One region of the Candidatus Brocadia sinica JPN1 genome, then DNA from elsewhere that is predicted to be linked to it. Evidence: riboswitches for the same ligand, from Rfam matches in the RefSeq annotation. Region 1 holds a riboswitch; each other region holds the start of a gene.

Region 1 (2,204 bases):
CCCTTACTTTCAAAAGTATGGCTATGCGCGTGGTTACCATGACGCTTTTCTGGAAGCCGAAAGGGAGGCCATGCTCGAAGGGAGGGGGATTTGGGACGATGCAACCCATGCGGGGGATGCCACGCGACCCTATCACCTGCTTAAGATGTGGTGGGAGGTACGAGCAAGGTACATCCAGGCGGGCAGAGATGAAAAGAGGGATAACAAAAGGCTTATATTCCTTCCTGATGGACTGGATTACGAGGAGGCGATGGTTGCTGCAAGGAGTGAGGAAGAGAGGGTTGTTTTTGGTGAGATAAGTAATATAAGAGGCGCAGGATCTGGTACGGCCATCGAGCTATCGGTTAAGCTTCAAAAATATTTCTATTTATACGTATTTGAAAATAATCCCCGGCATGACAAAATTATTAATTATCTTCGCATCCGGCATTTGGGTGACCCTTCGGATATTCCCAATGGGCTTATGAAACAGAATTTTGTTTTCGTAAAGGGTGTGTTTAAGTTGTATAACGGTCAACCGGAAATAATTGTAAACGATGTAGATCAAATTAAGGAGGAGCCTTTTTAGCCCCTCCAGAAAGATAAATCCTAACGAGAGAAATACCGGCAGAAAGGACTAAAGTGTCACCCATCTTAACAGGTGGTCCGGGAATGCAGAATTACAAAAATTCGGATGTTGGTAGAGAGAGAAGCTTATGTCATGGGAAATCAGGAAGATGTAACATTTCAGAGATTGATGTTACAGAGATGTTGCAAAAAGTGTAACAGTATAACCCTTCTCGAGAACTCTCTGCCGTGATAGCTAGTCCATTGATTTTATGAGTCCTCCCGGCATTTCAGTTTTATTTATGCATTCAGTTGCCTTTTTGTTATCTGAAAAAGTGTAACATTTTCCTGTTACACTTTTCATTTGGCAGTGAACGGATGAAGATCCCTATGGGGACGAGAACCCTTTATTTATTGGCAAATTGAGGAGGCAAACTTTTACCAATCTGCTATGGAATCGAATTTGCGCCTCAGTTGTGCATAGATTCAGCAAATTACAATAGCGCCCTTCCCTGTCAGCCTTGATGGAAGCAAAGTGCCTTAACGTGCGGGGCGTTTACATTAAAATGGCAGATAAAATTCAGCCTTTGCTGGATTTACTGAAATGAACAAAAATATATTTCAGAAAAAGTCATTTTTTCAATAGTCGAGTGGTCCAATAACGTAACGTAATTTTTAAAACATATCGATAAAGGCAAACCCAGAGTCATCTGGGGACGCAAAGTAAAGGGTCTTGCTAGCCGTTTAAGCGGTTTAAACAGTTTAAACTGCTTATGAGACAGCCTTACTGCCGAAGATGTTTTAATGAACATCTTTGCAGTAAGGCTTTTTTATTTTCATTTGAATGACGTGTAATTACCTGGTAACAGGGAAGGGAATTTACAATGAAATATACACTATGTATTACGCAACAATGTAATATGCGATGCCAATATTGTTACATCGACAAAAGGGACACGAGGATGTCCCTAACCATCGCAAAAAAGATTATTGATTTCGTCTTTAAAAATACTCCTTCTGAAGAAAAGATTGACATCGGTTTCTTCGGTGGCGAACCGCTTCTTGAATTTGAGCTTATGAAAGAAATAACTGAATTGATAGAAAATCATCCATCATTTAAAAATGCATTGGTAGAGCTTACTGTTGTAACCAATGGGACAATTTTTTCTGATGAAATAGCTGATTTTTTGAATGAACACAATATAGGATTCTGCTTAAGTTGCGACGGTCCTCCATTTATACAGGATACTTTTAGGATCTTTTCAAATGGTAAAGGAAGTTCAATTGATGTTACGAACACGATAAAGCGCGCAAAAGAGGTTCTCTCCTCCGTTCTTGTTAATGCGGTTTATCATCCTGAGACTTTTCAATATTTACCTCAAGTTGTGGAATATCTTGCTTCCCTTGGACTAAAGCGGATCTATTTAAATCCTGATTTTTCGGCGCCCTGGTCGAAAAAAGAGGCTGAATTACTTCCTGAAATTTATGGTCAGATATCAAGACAGTATATTGATTATTATCTTCGGCAAAAACCCCATTTTATCAGCTTAATTGACAGCAAGATAGCCGCCATTTTGCGCGAAGGATACAAACCTCTTGAACGCTGCAGAATGGGAACCGGAGAGTTCGCCTTCACACCTTCTGGAAATATTTATCCC
Region 2 (2,204 bases), 1.7 Mb from region 1:
GCAGACTCAAACGTACTGGTTGCAATGAGTTGTTCATTTTCCCAGGTCGATCCATAATCCGGACTTTTCCGGTAATATACCGACCATGTATCGTGAATCCCGTCCAGGGCACGTCCGTCTAGCCAGACAACATGAAGGCCGTCTTTATTGGCAGTCACGGCAGGGAAAAAAGCCCAGCGTGCCTTCTGTGAATCAACCGGTATGGGATTGCTAAAGAACATATCTGCCGAATCTTTCTTCATGAGAAAGACATGTTCATTCCCCGTATCGGTCGGATCATTCTGCGACCAAACAACAAACACCTTCCCATTAAAAATTTTCACCCGTGGATTCCGGCAGTAAACATGAATTTTCGGGTCAGGATTCTGAGAAAAGATGCCGGTCATTATCTGCCCGCGGGCAAACGGAGTGGGAAAGCCAAGGAATTCTCCAACCGTTGGAGCGATATCTCTCAGATAACGTCTCTCAGGGATTTCCAGTCCTGCCGGAGTATCAGGGCCTATGCCCAAAAACAGAACATGACGGCATCCGTGACACATCCCGGCATGCTCCTGAAATCCTCCATATTCATCGTCATGACGGCCATGATCTGATGTAACAATCATGGTTGTCTTATTTGCATAAAACGCATCCCCCTGTATTAACTGCGTCCAAATCTGATAGACCAATTCATCCGCCTTTTTAATTGCCCCGGTGTATGTAACCCAGTCACCGGTGTGTCCGGCTTCGTCAACGTCCCGAAGGTTTACCACTACGAGGTTGGAATGATGCGCCTCTAACTTTGTTTTTAACAGCGCATAGGTGTCAGTATCGTTCCCGCCCTCAAACAATAAACTTGCATAATTAGGGCCATAGGTGGGTTCCAGAGACCAGTCCAGTTGTATATTATTTTTTTTCCCTGTTACAACCAAACAACTCGCCTTCGGTTTACCGGTATGGTACCGAAAATACTCAAAGATGGTTGGCGCTTCGGGACGTACATCGTAAATACCGCCTGATACGACATTGGCAAGATTAGGAGCAACATGCCACTGACCAGTAACAATTGCCATATGGCCGGGGGTTGTAAAAGTGGTTAAATAATCATTGTAGAATTCTGTATATATTGTACCCTGAGGCCGGAGATCATTCCAAATGTGAGGTATGAGATCGTGATCGGCATCTTCAAATGCCTCATTATTCCTCAAACCATCAATAACAACCACAAAAACGTTTTCTGTTGTATAAGCCAGAAGCGGTAAGGAAAATAAAATTACTGCAAAAAAAGTTACTATAGTTATAGCCCTTTGTATTTGCTTTTCCATTTTTCTTTGCTCCTTTCCATGTGAGATTGTGGTTTTCATTGTGCTGATAATGATCCTGAATGTTTTTTTCCGTTGCACATGTATTTACTGCAACAATGACCTAAAACAAAAAAGCCTTACTGCAAAGATTTTTCGTAAACATCTTCGGCAGTAAGGCTGTCTTTATAAACTAATCTCTGGGATAAATGCTTATTTACTAAAGACCCACTACTTTGCGTCCCCTGATCACTCAGGGTTTACCTTTTTCGTGATATCTTCCACTTTGTTGGGTATTTTTACCTGATCAAATGGAAATCGTTTTACTCTATTCAAAATTATTTGTCAAGTCAAAAAATAAATTTATCAAGACGTGAATGAGTCGGATTACCTTTTCAGGGCAATACATGACCGACAATAAATATCGCAAAATTTCTGCTAAGAAATTAATACACACGAGTACATGGAACATTTATTGAAATTTACATTTTGATTTTTCGTTTTTGCATTTATAATAAATTGTATAATTCTTGGCAAAAGAACTGTCTTGGTACACCAAAGAGGCAAAAGTAAACTTCCCTGAAATTCAATAGTTTCTATTACATTTTATTTCTTATCCACTTGCTCGGGAAAAAATGATTTGCATACCCATCATTGCAAACAACCTTGATGATGTTCTCCGGGATATGGAAGATGCATCAAAGTTTGCGGACATTGTCGAATTACGTCTTGACTACATAAAAAATCCAGATCTGAAGCGGATATTGGAAAGGCGAGTTAAGCCTGTGATTGTTACGAACAGACCCGTCAGAGAAGGTGGCAAGTTCGGCGGAAGCGAAGAAGAGAGGATTGCGCTTCTAAAACTCGCTATCCAGTTACAAGCTGATTTCGTCGATGTTGAACATGACAGCATTCAAAATATGC
Region 3 (2,204 bases), 1.9 Mb from region 1:
TCAAAATCTTTTCACAATCTAAAAAGGTGCTGTGGTCTGGCGATATCAGTCCAGATGCAATGGTATCAAGTTGATTATCCACTACATCTGATAATATTAGTGATGCGATCTTAGCCTTACACATTTTTACTAAACGCCCTCCTTTTACCTGCGAAACATGCTTCCGTACGGCAACTCAAATAAAGCCGACCCACCTCCAGAGATCAGACATATGACAGGATCGCTTTCCCTTGCATCTCTTAAAAGATGAATGATTTCAATTGTGCCTTTTATCCCTGACTCGTCCGGAATCGGATGCCCTGCCATATTAATTTTGACAATCCTGCATGGAGCATCATAACCATATCGTACATTAACAATACCCGCCTTTATCCTTTCCCCCAGCAATTCTTCAAGCGTTACAGCCATGAAACCACTAACCTTGCCAAATCCAACGACATAAATATCCTTATAAGTATTAAGATAATACACCATTTTCCCCATTTTCAGGAAACCACCTGCGAGACAAATATGCCTGCGCATACAAACGTCAGTCTCTACCGCTCGTAGTCCTGCATAAAATATTTCTCGCGCATGTGTCTGTACAGGATTCAATTGCTTCATCATAAAAAGGTAATAGTAAAATTCTAAATAGGCGATAACAAAAAAGGGTTAGGTAACATCCATTACCCAACCCCTTTCGAACAGCAATTAAGGCTTCTGCTATCCCTTAACCGACTGGTGCAAAATCTCCTGTAGGACTGCCATCGTTATTATATATTGTCGGCATGTAGAACGTGTTTTCTGCTGCCTGATCTATCTTCTGGTTGCACTTTGGACATCGCCTGTTGTGAGGGCCCCTGCTAATAAATTTTTTCCCACACATGAGACAACTTCTTTCCGCCTTGTCAGTATAGACATTTTTTAGAGAAAGGTTTTTTTCATTGTATTTTTTTAAGGTTTTACGCTTTGATTTTTCTTTATGCTGGACACTCATCATGAACTCCTCAAAAGGTTAGGAAAAGTAAATTACAATCGATTTACAAAACAAAACTCTGTACAATATTGTTCCAAATATTTATATTTTGACATATTCAATCCACAAACAAAGACAGCCTTACTGCAAAGATATTCTATGAAACATCTTCGGCAGTAAGGCTGTCTTTATATTTTTCCTGTCATAGCAGGAAAATATTTTAAAGATCCTTTACTTTGCGTCCCCTGGTTACCCAGGGTTTGCCTTTATCTGAAAGTATACTATGATTTATTGAAAATAGCTTTTATTTAGCAATTATTTTAATCTTATAACGTTCTATGTCAAGGAAAATATTACAAAGCCGTAAATCGACCTAACCTGCCGGAAAATATGGCCTTACCAGTTTAACCCTTACAAAAATATTTACACTGATGTTTCACCATTCTTCCCGCTTTATAATACACCAGAATTTTCATGAAAAATTATTGTTTTTCCTTGTATTTCAATATATAAAACGTATAATACGTAAACTTGAATTGATGTGAACAGTACTAAATTCATCAACGGGGCGTAGCGCAGTTTGGCTAGCGCGCCTGCCTTGGGAGCAGGAGGTCGGAGGTTCAAATCCTCTCGCCCCGACCACTAAAGCAGCTGCATGATCGCCCCCCCCCTTTCACTTTATACTTATAGATAAATTTTTGGATTAGATCTACGATGCCGTCTCTGCGTGTATTTCAGTTTTACGCTATGCAAAAAAGCTGCGCCTATATAAAATACGACTTACCTATTTTGATTTTTTAGATTTTCCTACTTTTTTTGAAACGGCCTTCTTGACTGCCTTCTTTTGTTTTGGTATAGCCGATGGACGGCAAAGCATGTCGCGTTTGGAGGCAAGCCGACCACATGAATCACAGATGTACTTTAAATTAACGATCTGAGGTGCACATACGTGCCGGGGATCACCAGTTACTGTACCGCAAAATTTGCAACTAACAACCTTCTTGGCGGGTACTGGATTACAAAGGTGACCTTTATTTGTCGTTACCAAACCACATGTCTCACACGTATAAACATTTTCCATAACGCCCCTCTCTTTCTATCCGGTTTGTTCCTGATTGGGTTTATATAACATATCAATGCATTTTACCACATCTTCTTCATTTTGAAAGACTTTTCTGAGAAAGGGAATAGCCTCCTTAACATTCCCTTTTTTTAAAAATACCAAACCAAGATTACCATACGCGGCCAT

Evidence for each region. Region 1 has a riboswitch for cyclic di-GMP ahead of BROSI_RS08630 (radical SAM/SPASM domain-containing protein). Riboswitches for the same ligand answer to the same signal wherever they lie in the genome.
Region 2: another riboswitch for cyclic di-GMP. It lies ahead of BROSI_RS16790 (alkaline phosphatase family protein); the one in region 1 lies ahead of BROSI_RS08630 (radical SAM/SPASM domain-containing protein).
Region 3: another riboswitch for cyclic di-GMP. It lies ahead of BROSI_RS17605 (hypothetical protein); the one in region 1 lies ahead of BROSI_RS08630 (radical SAM/SPASM domain-containing protein).

What each region holds. Positions count from the first base shown of each region.
Region 1 is NZ_BAFN01000001.1:1,936,939-1,939,142, forward strand. Features, by position in the region: gene BROSI_RS08625 (thermonuclease family protein) at 1-568, shown strand, start outside; cyclic di-GMP riboswitch class I at 1,230-1,341, shown strand; gene BROSI_RS08630 (radical SAM/SPASM domain-containing protein) at 1,431-2,204, shown strand, end outside.
Region 2 is NZ_BAFN01000001.1:3,671,520-3,673,723, reverse strand. Features, by position in the region: gene BROSI_RS16790 (alkaline phosphatase family protein) at 1-1,304, opposite strand, end outside; cyclic di-GMP riboswitch class I at 1,448-1,555, opposite strand; gene BROSI_RS16785 (shikimate dehydrogenase) at 1,916-2,204, shown strand, end outside.
Region 3 is NZ_BAFN01000001.1:3,829,813-3,832,016, reverse strand. Features, by position in the region: partial or broken gene BROSI_RS17610 (DUF4147 domain-containing protein) at 1-522, opposite strand, end outside; gene BROSI_RS17605 (hypothetical protein) at 710-979, opposite strand; cyclic di-GMP riboswitch class I at 1,125-1,230, opposite strand; tRNA gene BROSI_RS17600 (tRNA-Pro) at 1,520-1,597, shown strand; gene BROSI_RS17595 (hypothetical protein) at 1,740-2,036, opposite strand; gene BROSI_RS17590 (tetratricopeptide repeat protein) at 2,052-2,204, opposite strand, start outside.